Regions from separate parts of the Kocuria sp. WRN011 genome, predicted to be linked through region 3. Evidence: riboswitches for the same ligand, from Rfam matches in the RefSeq annotation. Region 3 holds a riboswitch; each other region holds the start of a gene.
What was found. A riboswitch is a leader RNA that binds a small molecule or an ion and turns the genes downstream of it on or off. The one in region 3 is predicted to bind S-adenosylmethionine.

Region 1 (3,918 bases), on a different contig from region 3:
CGCATGACATCTACACATCCGTGATCAAGAACGGCAATTCCGACCCCAAGCAGGAACTGCGCGTCGCCAAGACCACCGTGGTCATCATCGGCCTGGTGTCGATCGCCGGCGGTATCGGCGCCCAGGGTCAGAACATCGCGTTCCTGGTGGCACTGGCCTTCGCGGTCGCCGCATCGGCCAACCTCCCCACGATCCTGTACTCGCTGTACTGGAAGCGCTTCACCACCCGCGGTGCCGTGCTGTCCATGTACGGAGGTCTGATCAGCTCCGTGGTTCTGATCATCTTCTCGCCGGTGATGTCGGGCGCTGAGACGTCCATGATCCCGGGTGCAGATTTCGCCATCTACCCGCTGTCCAACCCGGGCATCATCTCCATTCCGTTGTCGTTCCTATTGGGCTTCCTCGGTTCCATGTCCGAGCGTCGGCCGGAGGATCCCAAGAAGCAGGCCGAGATGGAAGTTCGTTCCTTGACGGGCGTTGGTGCTGAGAAGGCAGTCGATCACTGATTGAGTGTCCTGACGATTTCTCCTGTAACCTGATAGGAAGCTGGCAGTCAGTACGCTGACCAAGGCATACGAACGCGACGACCTCGTGTTAAAGCAAACAGCTAAACTGGAGGAATCATGGGCATTATTAGCTGGATCGTCCTGGGCCTGATCGCTGGCGCACTCGCCAAGCTCATCATGCCGGGTCGTCAGGGTGGCGGCATCATCGTCACCATCATCCTGGGCATCATCGGTGCCATCCTGGGCGGCTTCCTGGGCAGCCTGGTGGGCATCGGATCCTTGGAATCCGTGTTCGACATCGGAACCATCATCACCGCAATCGTGGGCGCACTCATCGTGCTGTTCATTTACGGTGCAGTGACCGGCCGCAAGGGCGCTCGTCGCTGATCCACGGCATCACTGAACGAGGGCGTCACCTCCGGGTGGCGCCCTTGTTGTATGTGCTGAGCTCCTCCGATCCACGAGATACTGGTGACCATGTCCGACGCACCCCTGACCATGACCCCCGAACTCGACAGCGCCACTGGCAAGCATCCCCGGCGCGTGGTCATTCTGGGTTCCACGGGCTCCATCGGTACGCAAGCGCTCGACGTCGTCGCCTCCGCGCGTGGCCTGCGGCGACCGGGCGAGGGCGACGCCGCCGCGGGGCACCCGCCGCTGTCGGTCACGGCCTTGGCCGCCGGAACGTCCAACCTGCCGGTGCTGGCGGAGCAGGCCGTCCGAGAACGTGTGGCCGCGGTCGGAACCAGTGGCACGGCCGACCACGCCCGGCAACTGAAAGAACTCATTGCCCAACGAGCCTCGGGGGAGGGCCTGACAGGCTTCACCCCCGAGATCTTCCACGGGCCTGAGGCCGCAACGTGCGTGGCGGAACACTCGGACTGTGATGTCGTTCTCAACGGCATCACCGGGTCCATCGGACTGGCTCCCACGCTCGCCGCATTACACGCGGGGACGCCCGTGGCGCTGGCCAACAAGGAGTCCCTCATCGCGGGCGGCCCGCTGGTCAAACAGGCCGCGGCCGCCACCGGCCTGGAGACCCCGCTGATCCCGGTGGATTCCGAGCACTCGGCTCTGGCGCAGGCGCTGCGGGGAGGCCGTTCGAGCGAAGTCGACCGATTGATCCTCACCGCCTCCGGCGGACCCTTCCGAGGGATGTCCCGGGATCAACTCACCACGGTCACGCCCCAGCAGGCGTTGAAACACCCCACATGGGACATGGGGGTGATGGTCACGACCAATTCGGCCACCATGGTCAACAAGGCGCTTGAGGTCCTGGAAGCATCCTTGTTGTTCGACGTTGCCCTGGACCGGATAGACGTGACCGTGCACCCACAGTCCGTGGTGCATTCCATGGTCCAGTTCGTGGACGGTTCCACCCTGGCCCAGGTATCACCGCCGGACATGCGACTGCCCATTGCCCTGGGTATGGGGTGGCCCCACAGAATTCCCGGCGCGGCGGTGTCGTGCGATTGGACGCAAGCGGCGCACTGGACCTTCGAGCCGCTGGACACCGAGGCATTCCCCGCCATCGAGCTGATGAAGCATGCCGGGACGCTGGGCGGCACCTGGCCGGCCGTGTTCAACGCGGCCAATGAGCAGGCCGTGTACGCCTTCCACCGGGGTGAGGTGAACTTCACGACCATCGTGGACATCGTTGCGGTGGTCGTGAATGAACACGAGGGCGACACGACCCCGCGGCTCGAGGACGTCCTGGGCGCCGAGGGCTGGGCCAGGAACCGGGCGGATCAGTTTATTGCGCAGCGTTTCAGCGCACGCTGATCACCGCCGGCCCCATGTTAGGCTTGGCCGCGGATGACGAGATCCGGCGTCAAGCTCTGGCTGGCCGGACGGCAACCCTCTCCCGTAGCGGGGTGCCCCAGATGACCATCCGGCCGCGGTTAACGTAGCTCCCGGCAAGTGCGGTTTCCCGAATCAACTAGCACGAGCCTTGCAACTGCGGTGTGTCCTCGGACGTACCGCTTTCAGTTGTTAATCGCCCAGAACATTTCACACCTCGGAAAGGCACATCGTGCGATCTCACCGTTTGATCCCCCTTGCGCTGGCCACCACCATCGGCCTCACCTTGACCGCGTGCGGCGGCGGAGATTCTGAATCCTCCGATCCTGCTGCGGACGGCACCGTCACCATTGGCATCGTCGGCTCGGAGCCCGCTCACGACGCGCTCAAGGAAGTCGCTGCCGAGAACGACATCACCGTCGAGTACGTGGATTTCAGCGACTACAACCAGCCGAACCCCGCCACCAAGAGCGGCGACGTGGACATGAACTGGTTCCAGCACACCGCGTACCTTGCTGACTACAACAACAACTCTGGTGACACCATCACACCGGTCGGGTCCACCGCGATTTACCCGTTGGGTATGTACTCCAGCAAGTACGACTCCCTGGACCAGATCAAGGACGGCGACGAGATCGCGATTCCCAATGACTCGATCAACCTGGGTCGTGCACTGAACCTGCTCAAGCAGGAGGGGCTGGTCGAATTCACCAAGGACACCATTGCCCCGACCGAAGGCGATATCGACACCGAGAAGTCCAAGGTCTCTGTGCGTCCCGTGTCCGCCGAACAGACTGTTTTGTCAATGGATTCCGTGGCGGCTTCCGTGATCAACAACGACTTCCTGGGCCGAGCGAACATCGATCCCAAGTCCGCTCTCGCATCGGATGATCCGAAGCAGGACAGCGCCAAGGTCTTCAACAACCTGTTCGCTGCTACCGAGGCCAACGCCGACAACGAAACTCTCAAGAAGGTTGCAAGCTTCTACTACGACCCCAAGGTCTTGAAGGCCGAGGACGAGGAGAGCAAGGGCACCGCTGTCCCGACAGAGGTGGACCAGCAGGAACTCAAGGATCTGCTGACGCGGTATCAGGAAGACCTGAAGGAACAGACCCAGTGACGGAAGTATCCAGTGAGCGCACCCTGGTGCGCTTCCGGGACGTCAGCAAGGTCTACACGGGCGGATCCAAGCGCGCACCGCGAGTGGTCAACGCCGTGGACAGCGTCACCCTGGACATCACCAAGGGCGAGATCTTTGCCGTGATCGGGTACTCCGGAGCCGGCAAGTCCACCCTCGTGCGATTGATCAACGGTCTGGAGCCCATCAGCTCCGGATCGCTCGAGGTTGCGGGTAACCGGGTGGACGGTAAGTCCGAGGTGCAGTTGGCACCCATCCGCCGCAAGATCGGCATGATCTTTCAGCAGTTCAACCTGTTCAACTCGCGCACCGTGGCGGGCAATATCGAGTATCCGCTCAAGCGTGCCGGGTGGAAGCCCGAGGAGCGCAAACGGCGAGTGACCGAGCTGCTGGACTTCGTGGGACTGACGGACCGTGCCAAGAACTATCCCGAAGAGCTGTCCGGTGGGCAGAAGCAGCGCGTGGGCATTGCTC
Region 2 (3,918 bases), on a different contig from region 3:
CGCCGCGATCACGCCGCACGCCGCCACTCGATCCGGGTACATCACGGCCCACTCGAGAGCCCGGGCACCCCCCATGGAGCCGCCGATCACCAGTCGCCAACGCTCGATTCCCAAAGCATCGGACAGAACGGCCTCCGCGATCACCGTGTCCCGCACGGTGATGCGCGGGAAACGGGAACCCCACGATTTTTGGTCCGGGTCCACTTCCGGTGGTGCCTGGGTGGCCGGACCGGTGCTGCCGTAGCAACCACCGAGAATGTTGGCGCACACCACGAAGTACTTATCGGTGTCGATGGCCGCCCCCGGACCCACCAGTCCATCCCACCATCCGCCCGCTTCCGCGGCCAAGCGCTCAACCTCGGGCGCGTGTTCGCGCGACTGGCCGCGTGCGACGTGGGAGTCCCCGGTCAGTGCGTGCTCGATCAACACGGCGTTGGAGGCGTCCTCGTTGAGGTGCCCCCACGTTTCGTAGGCCAAGCGCGCGCGTGGGAGACGGTACCCGGATTCCAAGGTCAAGGGACCCACGTCGATATAGCCCACTACGCCGTCCTCGCGCACGAGCGAATCGGTGGTCCCGCCTCCCACGATGGTCACGCCCGCGTTCCCTCTCCATCCGAGCCGATCGTCGACGACGCCGCAGCCTCACCCAGCGCGGCCACGGCCTCGAATCCGGATTCCAGGTCGGCCACGATGTCATCGATGGACTCCAAGCCCACGGACAGCCGCACAAACCCGGGTTCGATACCCGTGGCCCGCTGCTCCTCTTCGGTCAGCTGTGAGTGCGTGGTGGAGGCAGGGTGGATCACCAACGAACGGGCATCGCCAATGTTGGCCACGTTGGAGTGCAGGGTCAGGGCATCCACGAACGCGGTACCCGCCTCGCGCCCGCCGTCGAGCACGAATCCGAGCACGGAACCGGCACCCTTGGGCGAGTACTTCTGGGCGCGGTCGTGCCACGGCGAGGAGGCGAGGCCCGCATAGGAAACGGCGCGAACGTCGTCGCGCGCCTCGAGCCACTCCGCGACCTTCTGTGCGTTCGCAACGTGCCGATCCATACGCAAGGACAGCGTCTCGATCCCCTGCTCGATGAGGAACGCGTTGAACGGGGAAATCGACGATCCCAGGTCACGCAGCAACTGCACGCGCGCCTTCAGGATGTACGACAGGTTCACCCCGAAGATCCCGTCCTTACCGAGCGCCTGTGCGTAGACCAGGCCGTTGTAGGAATCGTCCGGCTCGTTGAAAGCCGGGAAGCGCTGCGGGTCCTGGCCGAAATCGAAGTTACCCGCGTCCACGATCATGCCGCCGATGGACGTGCCATGACCACCCATGAACTTGGTCGCGGAATGCACCACAATGTCAGCGCCCCACTCGATCGGGCGGATGAGGTACGGCGTGGCAATGGTGTTGTCCACGATCAGCGGCACACCGGACTCGTGTGCCACCGCGGAAATGGTCTCGATGTCCAGCACATCATTACGCGGATTGGGGATGGTCTCCCCGAAGAACGCCACGGTGTTGGGCTTGACCGCCGCGCGCCACGCCTCGGGATCGTCAGGGTCGGAGACGAACGTGGTCTCCACACCCAGTTTGGGCAGCGTGTGGCGCAACAGGTTGTACGTGCCGCCGTACATGGATGGGCTAGCCACCACGTGAGTTCGGGCGCCGCCCAGGTTCAGGATCGCGAACGTGGAGGCGGCCTGGCCCGAGCTGAGCATGAGTGCACCCACGCCTCCCTCTAGGGAGGCCACGCGGTTCTCGACCACTTCCGTGGTCGGGTTCGTCAGGCGCGTGTAGATGGGCCCAAGCTCGGCCAGGGCAAACCGGTTGGCTGCCGTCTCCGCATCCGGGAACACGTAGGACGTGGTCTGGTGGATCGGCAGCGCCCGGGACCCCGTGGTGGGATCGGGTTCCTGACCCGCGTGGATCTGTCGAGTTTCGAAGGCCCAACCCTCTGGGTTGGACGGGGTGGCTGCGGGGCTCATACCGCACTCCCTCTCAGGATCAGGGGCCCGGTGATCGATCCGCAGCACGGTGCCCGTGCAGCGATCGGGCACCTGTGACCCGCGCTTGCCAACACCGAAGTATTTCGATGCGGCCTGGTCCTCACCCAGGGCACCCCACCGCGGAGGGAGGGTTGCCGGTCAGCTAGCTGGGGCTTGTCGCTGACTCTCGTGACCTGCCCTTCATTGTCCGGAGCCGGTACCTCGAACGTCAAGCCGAGTTACCCGCGTCACACGGTCATGTTTCAGCTCTCGATTTGGAGACCACTGTGCGCGGTGCCACGATGTGACCATGAAACTGGATCATGTCTCATTCGCAGCTCAATCCGATGGTCTTGAAGCCACCACGGAACGGATTGCCGATCAGCTAGGGATCGAGCCGGTCAAGGGCGGCATTCACCCGCGCTTCGGTACGCGAAACATGATCCTGCCGCTCACCGGGCACCAGTACGTGGAAGTGGTCGAGGTTCTCGAGCACCCCGCCGCAGACAAGGCGCCGTTCGGTCAGGCCGTCCGCGCACGTTCCGAAGCCGGCGGCGGTTGGCTCGGTTGGGTGGTCGAGGTGCAGGACCTCACGCCCTACGAGGACAAGTTGGGCCGCCCCTCCGTACCCGGTTCCCGGTTGTTCCCGGACGGTCGTCAGTTGGAGTGGCATCAGATCGGCGTGAAGGGTTTGATCTCGGATCCCCAGTTGCCGTTCATGGTTCGCTTCGATTCCGAGTCCGATATGCATCCCTCCCAGGCGCGCATCACGGACGTTCAGTTGGCCGGTATGGACATTGCCGGCTCGCCCGAGCGCGTGACCGAGTGGCTGGGTGGCCCGGTCGAGGACGTGCTGGCCTCACTCGACGTCACCTGGTCCGCTCCCAACGGGACGCCCGGCGTCATGGCGGTTTCCTTCGCTACGCCGGACGGCTTGGTCACCATTTAGTTTTCCCGTCGACGACGCCGCTGCCGCAACCTTTCGCTCGAAAAGGTGGCTGCAGCGGCGTCGTCGTCGATTAACCCGCCAGTAGTTGCGGGAGCAGGAAACCGGTGATGTCCAGGAGCGCGTGGGCGATGAGCAGCGGTGCGAGGCGACCGTAGCGCCGGTACACCCACACGAACACGAGACCCATGACCAGATTGCCCAGGGCGGGCCCAAAGCCTTGATACAGGTGGTAGCTGGCGCGGAAGACCGAGGTGAGGACCGCGATCGTGACCCAGGACCACCCGATGCGGCGCAGTCGATCGCACAGGAAAGCAACCACGATGATTTCCTCGACCAGACTGTGGCGCAACGCGGAGAGGATCAGGACGGGCACCGTCCACCAGTGCTCATCGAGCGCCGAGGTGTTGATGGCTGCGGTGAGGCCCAGTTCGCGTCCGGCCTGGTAGAGCCCCAGGGTTCCCAGCCCCATGACCAGGAACAAACCGAGTCCCCACAGTGCATCCCGCACGGGGCGGCGACCGTCCATGCCGATGCGACGCAGCACGCCCTTGATCCGCGGCAGAGAATCCGCCATGAGATACAGCGCCAGGGCCACCGGGACCAGGGCGAAACCGATGCTGGCAAGCTGCCTGAGCAGGTCGATGGCCGGGACCGGACTCAGGACCTGATTCAAGGTGGCTTGGGCATCCGAGAGCGGCCCACGAGACAGTGTTTCGGCGAGATTGAGCACGGCGTACACCGCTGATGAGCCCAGCGAGACGCCTAGGACCAACACAATGTGGAACCACAGCTCCGAGCGTGCGGGGCGTTGTTCGAGGGGCTGCGGGCGCTGGGAGTCTGTCAACACGAACACCATTGTGCCGTGCTCCCTAGACTGGGGATCATGAGATCCGAGAAGCCCGCATATCCCGTAGCCGTTCGCCGTACCGTCCAGCGCAGTTTTCATGACCACACGTTCGACGATCATTTCGAGTGGTTGCGCGA
Region 3 (3,918 bases):
GCCAGGGCGTGCTCATCCAGCTCGACCCACGGAATGCCCGCATCCTTGAGCGCGGTGAGCAACTGGATGTAGAGATCCACCACGTCATTGAGACGATCGAACGGCTGGGTGCCCGGAGCGTCCGTGGTTTCCGGGCGGGCCAGCAGCAATAGGGTCACGGGGCCAACCAGCACCGGGCGGGTGATCGCCCCGGTGGTGTCACGGGCGGTCACGAAGCGTTCGATCAGGCTCTCCGGGTGCGCGGACAGCGGGGTGTCCGGACCGATCTCGGGAACGTAGTAGTGGTAGTTGGTGTCGAACCATTTGGTCATCTCCAGCGGCTCCAGGCGATCCGTTCCACGGGACAGCGCGGTGATCAGCTCGATGCCCTGCGGGGTGTCCGGGGCTGCGGGGCGGAAACCGTCCGCGCGGAACCGGGCCGGAACCGCGCCCAGGGCCAGGACGGTGTCCAGGGTCTGGTCCACGGCGAACGTGTCTGCAGGGATAGCGGCGTCGTCGGTGAGACCGAGGTCGCTGAGGTGGCGGACGGTCCGCTCGCGCAACTGGGCGAGCGTGTCCAGAACGGACTGCGCGGGGTTCTCCGCGGGCTTGGACCAGTAGGCCTCCAGGGCCTTCTTGAGTTCACGGTTGGGGCCGATCCGGGGGTAGCCCAGGATGGTCGCGGCGGGGAACGAAGTCTTGGAAATAGCAGTCATTTGGGGTGCTCCTGAGGGTAAAAGGGTGTGTTTTGGGAAGCCCCGGTCACTGTGACCGTTGCCAGAAGGTTCTGTCGGAAGGGAAATGCGGGTGCTGCCGTGACCGTGGTGCGGCCACTGACGGGCGGCGGTCAGGCCGCCGACGAGCTCCCACGGAACTCGCGGGCGGCATCGCGCACCCGGAGATGATCAAGGATGGCCAGCGGGGCGTCCGGCCGGTTGAACGTGAACAAGTGCAGACCCGGGCAACCGAAGTCCAGCAGCTCATCGATCAAGGTGAGCGTTGCCGCAATGCCCCTGCGGCGCAGTTCACCGGGGTGATCGGTGTCCAAGAATTTGGTGATCCGCTCGGGGATCGGAACGCCGGTCAGCTCGGTCATTCGGCCCAGGCGCTTGATATCAGTCAGTGGCACCAGACCGGCGATGATCGGAATGTGGATACCCTCCGAACGCGCACGTTCCAGGAACCGCACGTAGTCCTGGGCGTCGTAGAGCACCTGGGTGATCGCGTAGTCGGCGCCGGCTTGCTGCTTGTCCCACAGGGCGGCGAGGTCCGCTTCGAAATCGCGGCCCTTCGCGGCCACGGGATAGCAGGCCACCGAAACCGAGACGGGGCGCTTTCCGGGGCGCTCGCAGGCGCCGAACTTCCGCTCCTCGACCTCGCGGATCAACTCGACCAGTTGGGAAGCGCGGTCGAAACCACCCGGGTGGGTGACCCACTCGCCACCACCCACGGGCGGATCGCCGCGCAGTGCGAGAAGGTCGCGAACGCCGTCGTCAAGCAAATCTTCGACGGCGCGCTCCAGACCCGCGCGATCGGTGCCACCGCAGGTCAGGTGGGCTACGGCGGGGGTCTTGGTCTGTTTGAGCAGGTGCCGCAGCGTTTCGCGGGACACCCCGTTCGTGCCGGAGTGACCGTGGGTGACCGAGAAGAAATCCGGGCCGGCCGCGGCCATGGTGTCGATGTTGCGCCACACGGCCTCGGGATCGCGAGTGGGGTGCGGCGGGAACACCTCGAACGAGATCAAGGATTCGCGGCGCGGCCTGCGCACCAACCACGACGTTCCCGTGGGCGGCCCCGTGGTGACGGTCTGCTCCGAGATCTGGGGAGTGGACAGGGCGGGCATAAAAATACCTCCGGCGGTTCAGGACGCCGGAGGTTTCTCCGTGCGCCGTACTTGCTCGCCGTGCGGTTGCGCGGCGGCCGGATCCTCATCTGGGGCACCCCGCTACGTGCTGGAGGGTTGCCGCCCGGTTAGCCAGAGCTTCACACCGGGACTCATGATCCTTGTTGCGAGAGACACTAGCACACGGTTTTGGCGGCGCAAGTCACACGCGTGAAGTGGATCGGTTCAGTCGGGCCGTTCCTTGGGGCCGTTCTTTAGAGCCGCCCCGGCGCGTTCAAGACTCGTCTGCCAAACGTCTTGCCGCAGGTCAGGGGTATAACTCAAGGGGGAGCTGGCGCGGGGCTTCCGGCCCGCCACGTAGTGGCCCATGAGCAGTTCCGCGTCTGGGGAGGTAGCCAGCCACGCGAGGTTTTCGGCAGAGGTCTTGACCAGATTGGCGCCGGGAATCCGAGCGATCAAGGGTGCCAGTGTCGAGTAAATCTTCTGCACGACGCGGGGGTAGTTGCGAGCCAGGCCGGTGTCCGGCATGAGGCCGGGGTCGAAACTTGCGGCCCTCACGCCACGATTCCGCCACGTTTGGTCGATCTCGTAGGCCATGGCGATGCACGCGAGTTTGGAGGTCGAGTAGCGCACTAGACCGTTGTCCCTGGCGTTGGGGTCGGGATCCGGAGGGCTCAAGAGTTCGTCCATACTCGACCAGCGTGCACCGGGAAATCCGAAGGCACGAAGTCCGCCGCGGTGAGTTTGGCTACCCAGCGTGATGACCCTGGAACCGGGCGCCATGCGTTTCAAGAGCGGCTCAAGCAGTATCACGTGGCCCATCACGTTGGTGGCCATAGTCAGCTCGAACCGGTCCGCGGAACGTCGCATCCGGTCGAAGGTTTGGACCCCGGCGTTGCAGATAATGGCTTGGGGAATGATGTCGTCCGCGAGGAGATCCTTGCTGAAGGACTTCACGCTGGACAGGTCGGCAAGGTCTAGATGTCGGACGTCTACGGAGGTGCCGTTGGCTGACAGCGCGTCCGCTTGTTCGCGTGCCCCGGCCACGTCTCGGACAGCCAGAATCAGGGGAAACCCCTGCTTCGCCAGTGTCCGGGCGGTCTCGCGACCCAGTCCCGATGTGGCGCCCGTGATCACCACGGGGGCGGTGTCGGTGGCACGTTGCTCGGCGGGGACAGGGGGCTGGTCGGGGGCCATGCTTCGAGTATCCCCGGTCCGGTGGTTGTCGGAGGTTCCGTGACAGATGTTTCTTGAAAAAGCGTCTGCGGCGGCGCGAGAACGGGCCGCCGCAGACGCCTCGAGGGTCTGTCGTTAGGGCTCAGTAGAGCTTGGTGGCCCCGCCGTCCACGGCGATCGCCTGGCCGGTGATGAAGCGAGCGTCGTCGGAAATGAGGAAGGCCACCAGCGGCGCGACGTCTTCCTGCGGGTCGCCGAAGCGGCCCAGCGGAATGTGGCTGAGCGACTTCTGATACATCTCCGGGAAGGCTTCCTTCCACTTGGCCACGCCCTCGGTCAGCGCAATGGGCATCACAGCGTTGATGCGAATGTTGTCTCCAGCCCACTCGTTGGCGACCACGCGCGTGAGGCCGCGGATTGCTTCCTTGGCCGATGCGTAGGCGGCCTGCGTCGGCTGCCCGCTCACCGCGGATCCGGATCCGAAGTTCACGACCGAACCGCCCTGCTTGGCGAGCTCGGAATGCGCGGCCTTCATGAACTGCCGCGTGGCACGCAGTCCCGTGTTGAAGGACAGCTCCCAGGCGTCCCCGTCCAGGTCCAGGAACATGGCCTGCTTGGATGCGTGCGCGTTGTTGACCAGGGCATCCAGGTGTCCGAAGCGTTCGACGGCGGTCCGTACCGCGGTCTGCGCGGTTTCCTCGAGCGACACATCACCCGCCACGAAGACCACGCTCTCGCCCAGTTCCGACTCCAGCTGTTGGCCTGCTTCTTCGTTGATATCCACGGCGACGACGCTCGCACCCCGGCGTGCGAGCACTCGGCTCAGCGCGCCCCCGATACCCGATGCTCCGCCCGTCACAATGACCACTTTGTCCTGTAGTTGCATGTGTTCAGCCTAGAAAAAGACCCTGTGAGCACCG
Region 4 (3,918 bases), on a different contig from region 3:
CGCCCAATTGATCGAGGCCATGGCCAAGCTGGTGGGTGCCACTGTGGCTCTCGGAAACGTCACCATCCCCGTGGCCGTACAGGCCAAGGTGGTGCGCTGATGCTGCTGACAGTGCACGTGTGGCGGCAGGCTTCCGCCGAGGATCAGGGCACGTTCGTGGCCGTGAGCCCGGTCGAGGCTCGCGAAGACATGAGCATTCTGGACCTACTCGACGCGGTCAACGAAACCCTCACTCGCCAGGGCGATGACCCCGTCAGCTTTGACGATGGCTGCCGGGAAGGCATCTGCGGCAAGTGCGGCGTGACCGTGGACGGCGTGCCCCACGGCCCGGACAAGAACCAGGCATCATGCACGCAGTCACTGCGGGCCTACCGCGATGGGGACGAGATCTTCATCGAACCCATGCGCGCGGGCTCGTTCCCGGTCAAGAAAGATCTGTCCGTGGACAAGAAGGCTCTGCGGCGGGTGGCCAAGGAGGCCAAGTTCCCGGTGGCACTCAAGGCCCTGGGCAACGCCGGCTGCATCAGCTGTGGCGCATGCGTGGCGGCTTGCCCCAACGGTTCCGGCCAGTTGTACGTGGGCACGCTGCTCAAGGAACTCCCGCCGCTCGCCAAGACTCCGGAGGAACGGAACGAACGCTCGAGCAAGGTGCTCGACGCCGCCGAGCACGAGTTCGGCCCCTGCTCCCTTTTGGGCGATTGCATGGAGGTCTGCCCCGCCGGCCTCCCCCTCGAGAACCTCACGGAAGTCGCTCGAGAAAATCTCCGCCGGATGAACCCGGGGAAGTACGCCTAATTCACCGCGGATGCGCGGGAGGTCCCGCGCGGCGGCGTCGACGGCCGTCTCGCACCGTGGTCACCGGCGGGCCCCGGTTTGTGAACGTCGACACCCACGCGACACAATGGACTCACCATCCCGAGCGGCCGAGAGACCTGGATCGACGACGCCGCAGCAACCCGCAGCGATCGGCCTACTGCACGGTGCTACCGCCAGGACCGATGGAGTGCTGCGCGGCCCCGGGCAGTGTTCGGACGGGAGCTGTACGCGGCCGACAAGGAGGAGCCCTATGGCCGAGCACCAGTTCGGTTTCCGCACCCGTGCACTGCACGCAGGCGGCACCCCGGACGCCGAGCACGGCGCCCGTTCCGTCCCGATCTACCAGACCAGTTCGTTCGTCTTCAAAGACGCCGACGACGCCGCTAACCTCTTCGCGCTGCAGAAGTACGGCAACATCTACTCGCGCATCGGCAACCCCACCGTGGCTGCGCTGGAGGAACGGATTGCGTCCCTCGAGGGCGGTATCGGCGCGGTAGCAACGGCCTCCGGTATGGCTGCCGAGTTCATCACCTTTGCCGCGCTGTGCGGACAGGGCGATCACGTGGTGGCTTCCTCCCAGCTCTACGGCGGAACGGTCACGCAGTTGGACGTGACCCTGCGGCGCTTCGGTGTGGAGACCACCTTTGTTCCCGGCACCGATCCGGCCGACTACAAGGCGGCCATCACCGAGAACACCAAGGCCGTTTACACCGAGCTCGTGGCCAACCCGTCCGGTGAGATCGCCGATTTGGAAGGCTTGGCGGAGGTCGCCCACGAGGCAGGCCTGCCGCTGATCGTGGATGCCACACTCAACACCCCGTACCTGTGCCGTCCGTTCGAGCACGGCGCGGACATCGTGATCCACTCGATCACCAAATTCCTGGGCGGCCACGGCAACACCCTGGGCGGTGTGGTGGTCGAGTCCGGTCGTTTCAACTGGGGCAACGGCAAGTTCCCTGCAATGACCGAGCCGGTCCCCTCGTACAACAACGTGACGTGGTGGGGGAACTTCGGTGAGTACGGCTTCCTGACCAAGCTGCGTTCCGAGCAGCTGCGCGACATCGGTCCATCGCTGACCCCGCAGGCCGCGTGGAACCTGCTGCAGGGAGTGGAAACCCTCCCCCAGCGCATGGACGCCCACGTGGCGAACGCGCAAGAGGTCGTGCAGTGGCTGGCCACCGATCCGCGCATCGGCTACGTGAACTACGCGGGCCTCGAGGATCACCCGCACCACGAACGCGCAAAGAAGTACCTGCCGCAGGGCATTGGTTCCGTGTTCGCCTTCGGGGTGGCCGGCACCGATCAGCTCAGCGGACGCGAAGTGGGTGGCCGGTTCATCGAAAACCTGCAGCTGGCCTCGCACCTGGCCAACATCGGTGACGCCCGCACCCTGGTGCTGCACCCGGCGTCCACCACTCACCAGCAGCTCACCTCCGAGCAGCTGGAATCCGGCGGCGTGAAGGAAGACCTGATCCGCATTTCCGTGGGTCTCGAGGACCCCGCCGACATCCTGTGGGACCTGGACCAGGCACTGACCGCCGCGACCGGGATCAACCGCGAGGGCGACGTCGTCGAAACCGTGACGCCCGCAGCGGCCACCGCCGAACCCACGTCCGAAAAAGCTGCCGAAGGAGTCCACGCATGAGCACCGAACGCACCTGGGTGGGCCCCAGCGCCCCCGAGCGACTGAACATCCTGCGCAACACCGAGTCGATCGCGATCGTGGGCATGTCCAATAAGCCCGCGCGGGCCAGCTACTTCGTGGCCACGTATCTGCTGTCTTCGTCCCCGTACCGCGTGTACTTCGTGAACCCCGTGTTGGACGAGGTGCTGGGCCAGAAGGTCTACCCCTCGCTCGCGGACCTGCCCGAGGTCCCGGACATGGTGGACGCGTTCCGCAAGGACTCCGATCTGCCCGGTGTGGCCCAGGAGGCCGTGGACCTCGGCGCCAAGACCGTGTGGATGCAGCTGGGCTCGTGGAGCGAGGAAGCCGCGGCGATCGCCGAGAACGCCGGGCTCAACGCCGTGATGGATCGCTGCGTGAAGATCGAACACGCCCGCTTCCACGGCGGCCTGCACCTGGCCGGCTTCAACACCGGGGTGATTTCCGCCAAGCGTCAGGTGGTTGCCTGACGGTCCTTGAGCGACCAACCATTTGATCCCGCTTTACTGCAGAGTAGCCATGGTTACTTGGCAGTAAGGCGGGATCAGATGGTTCTGGACCGCGTTGCTCAACCCAGCCGCAGCACCACCGCCGCGCGTTCCCAGCCCTGGGACTCGCGAGCTGGCACCTCGTCCTCGGGGACCACGGTGTACATGCGCTCGGCGTCGGCCAGGAAGGCCTCGTTGGCCATGGACGAGACCAACGGGTCCAGCACCTCTGCCGGATCGCGCTCAACCGAAGCATCCGCGAGCAGCGGTCCCATGTACGCGACCTCATCCTGCACGGACAGCGTGGAGTGTGCGATCGGCTTGCCCCACTCGTCCACCTCGAACCGTGTGACATCACCCATGGGTGCGTCGAACATGCCGGACTCCCCCGGGAAACTCAGGCCTCGATCCAGCTCCTGAACCGCTCCGGTCATCAGGATGTCCCGGGACAGCACGTCTTTCTCCTTGACGTTGACGGCACCGCGAACCATGACAGCCTGATCCTCCGCGCAGACCAGCACCAGACCCTCCTTGGAGGGCACTTCACCGTTCCACGCCACCACATTCTGCGGTGGCACTTCGGTGCCACGCACCGCGTCCCAGCCGGCCACCCAGTCCTTGAGGTCCTCTTCCCATTGCTGCACCATGTGGTTCTCCCCTCGCCGAAAGTTTTGCACCGAGTATCTCACTCTGGGCCGTGACGCCAAGTCGCTTCTGACGGGTAGCCCTCTATCCTGGGAAGGTTCAGTGTTTCTCGCCATCTGTCCCCTAATTTGGAGGAGTTGTTTTCCGTGGATGCCAGAAAAACATTACAAGTCACTCTGGCCTTCGTCGGCCTCCTAGTCGGGGCGGGTTTCGCCACCGGTCAAGAAGTTGTCCAGTACTTCATCTCATTCGGCACGTGGGGTATTTCCGGTGCCGTGGTCTCCGGCATTCTCATGGTTGCCGCGG

Region 1: it holds a riboswitch for S-adenosylmethionine, as region 3 does, so the genes downstream of both, CKW39_RS03165 (MetQ/NlpA family ABC transporter substrate-binding protein) here and CKW39_RS13110 (methylenetetrahydrofolate reductase) in region 3, are expected to answer to the same signal.
Region 2: it holds a riboswitch for S-adenosylmethionine, as region 3 does, so the genes downstream of both, CKW39_RS03380 (bifunctional o-acetylhomoserine/o-acetylserine sulfhydrylase) here and CKW39_RS13110 (methylenetetrahydrofolate reductase) in region 3, are expected to answer to the same signal.
Region 4: it holds a riboswitch for S-adenosylmethionine, as region 3 does, so the genes downstream of both, CKW39_RS00310 (O-acetylhomoserine aminocarboxypropyltransferase/cysteine synthase family protein) here and CKW39_RS13110 (methylenetetrahydrofolate reductase) in region 3, are expected to answer to the same signal.

Annotation. Positions count from the first base shown of each region.
Region 1 covers NZ_NSGI01000002.1:77,490-81,407, reverse strand. The annotation lists gene CKW39_RS03180 (cation acetate symporter) at 1-506, shown strand, start outside; gene CKW39_RS03175 (GlsB/YeaQ/YmgE family stress response membrane protein) at 624-893, shown strand; gene dxr (1-deoxy-D-xylulose-5-phosphate reductoisomerase) at 1,005-2,288, shown strand; SAM riboswitch class IV at 2,321-2,435, shown strand; gene CKW39_RS03165 (MetQ/NlpA family ABC transporter substrate-binding protein) at 2,539-3,426, shown strand; gene CKW39_RS03160 (methionine ABC transporter ATP-binding protein) at 3,423-3,918, shown strand, end outside.
Region 2 covers NZ_NSGI01000002.1:125,222-129,139, forward strand. The annotation lists gene CKW39_RS03375 (homoserine O-acetyltransferase) at 1-594, opposite strand, end outside; gene CKW39_RS03380 (bifunctional o-acetylhomoserine/o-acetylserine sulfhydrylase) at 591-1,985, opposite strand; SAM riboswitch class IV at 2,062-2,180, opposite strand; gene CKW39_RS03385 (VOC family protein) at 2,296-2,934, shown strand; gene CKW39_RS03390 (CPBP family intramembrane glutamic endopeptidase) at 3,005-3,781, opposite strand; gene CKW39_RS03395 (S9 family peptidase) at 3,818-3,918, shown strand, end outside.
Region 3 covers NZ_NSGI01000010.1:9,793-13,710, forward strand. The annotation lists gene metE (5-methyltetrahydropteroyltriglutamate--homocysteine S-methyltransferase) at 1-695, opposite strand, end outside; gene CKW39_RS13110 (methylenetetrahydrofolate reductase) at 827-1,822, opposite strand; SAM riboswitch class IV at 1,865-1,982, opposite strand; gene CKW39_RS13115 (SDR family NAD(P)-dependent oxidoreductase) at 2,048-3,019, opposite strand; gene CKW39_RS13120 (SDR family NAD(P)-dependent oxidoreductase) at 3,141-3,884, opposite strand.
Region 4 covers NZ_NSGI01000001.1:64,067-67,984, reverse strand. The annotation lists gene CKW39_RS00320 (succinate dehydrogenase cytochrome b subunit) at 1-100, shown strand, start outside; gene CKW39_RS00315 (succinate dehydrogenase/fumarate reductase iron-sulfur subunit) at 100-795, shown strand; SAM riboswitch class I at 908-1,005, shown strand; gene CKW39_RS00310 (O-acetylhomoserine aminocarboxypropyltransferase/cysteine synthase family protein) at 1,067-2,461, shown strand; gene CKW39_RS00305 (CoA-binding protein) at 2,458-2,949, shown strand; gene CKW39_RS00300 (hypothetical protein) at 3,048-3,614, opposite strand; gene CKW39_RS00295 (hypothetical protein) at 3,759-3,918, shown strand, end outside.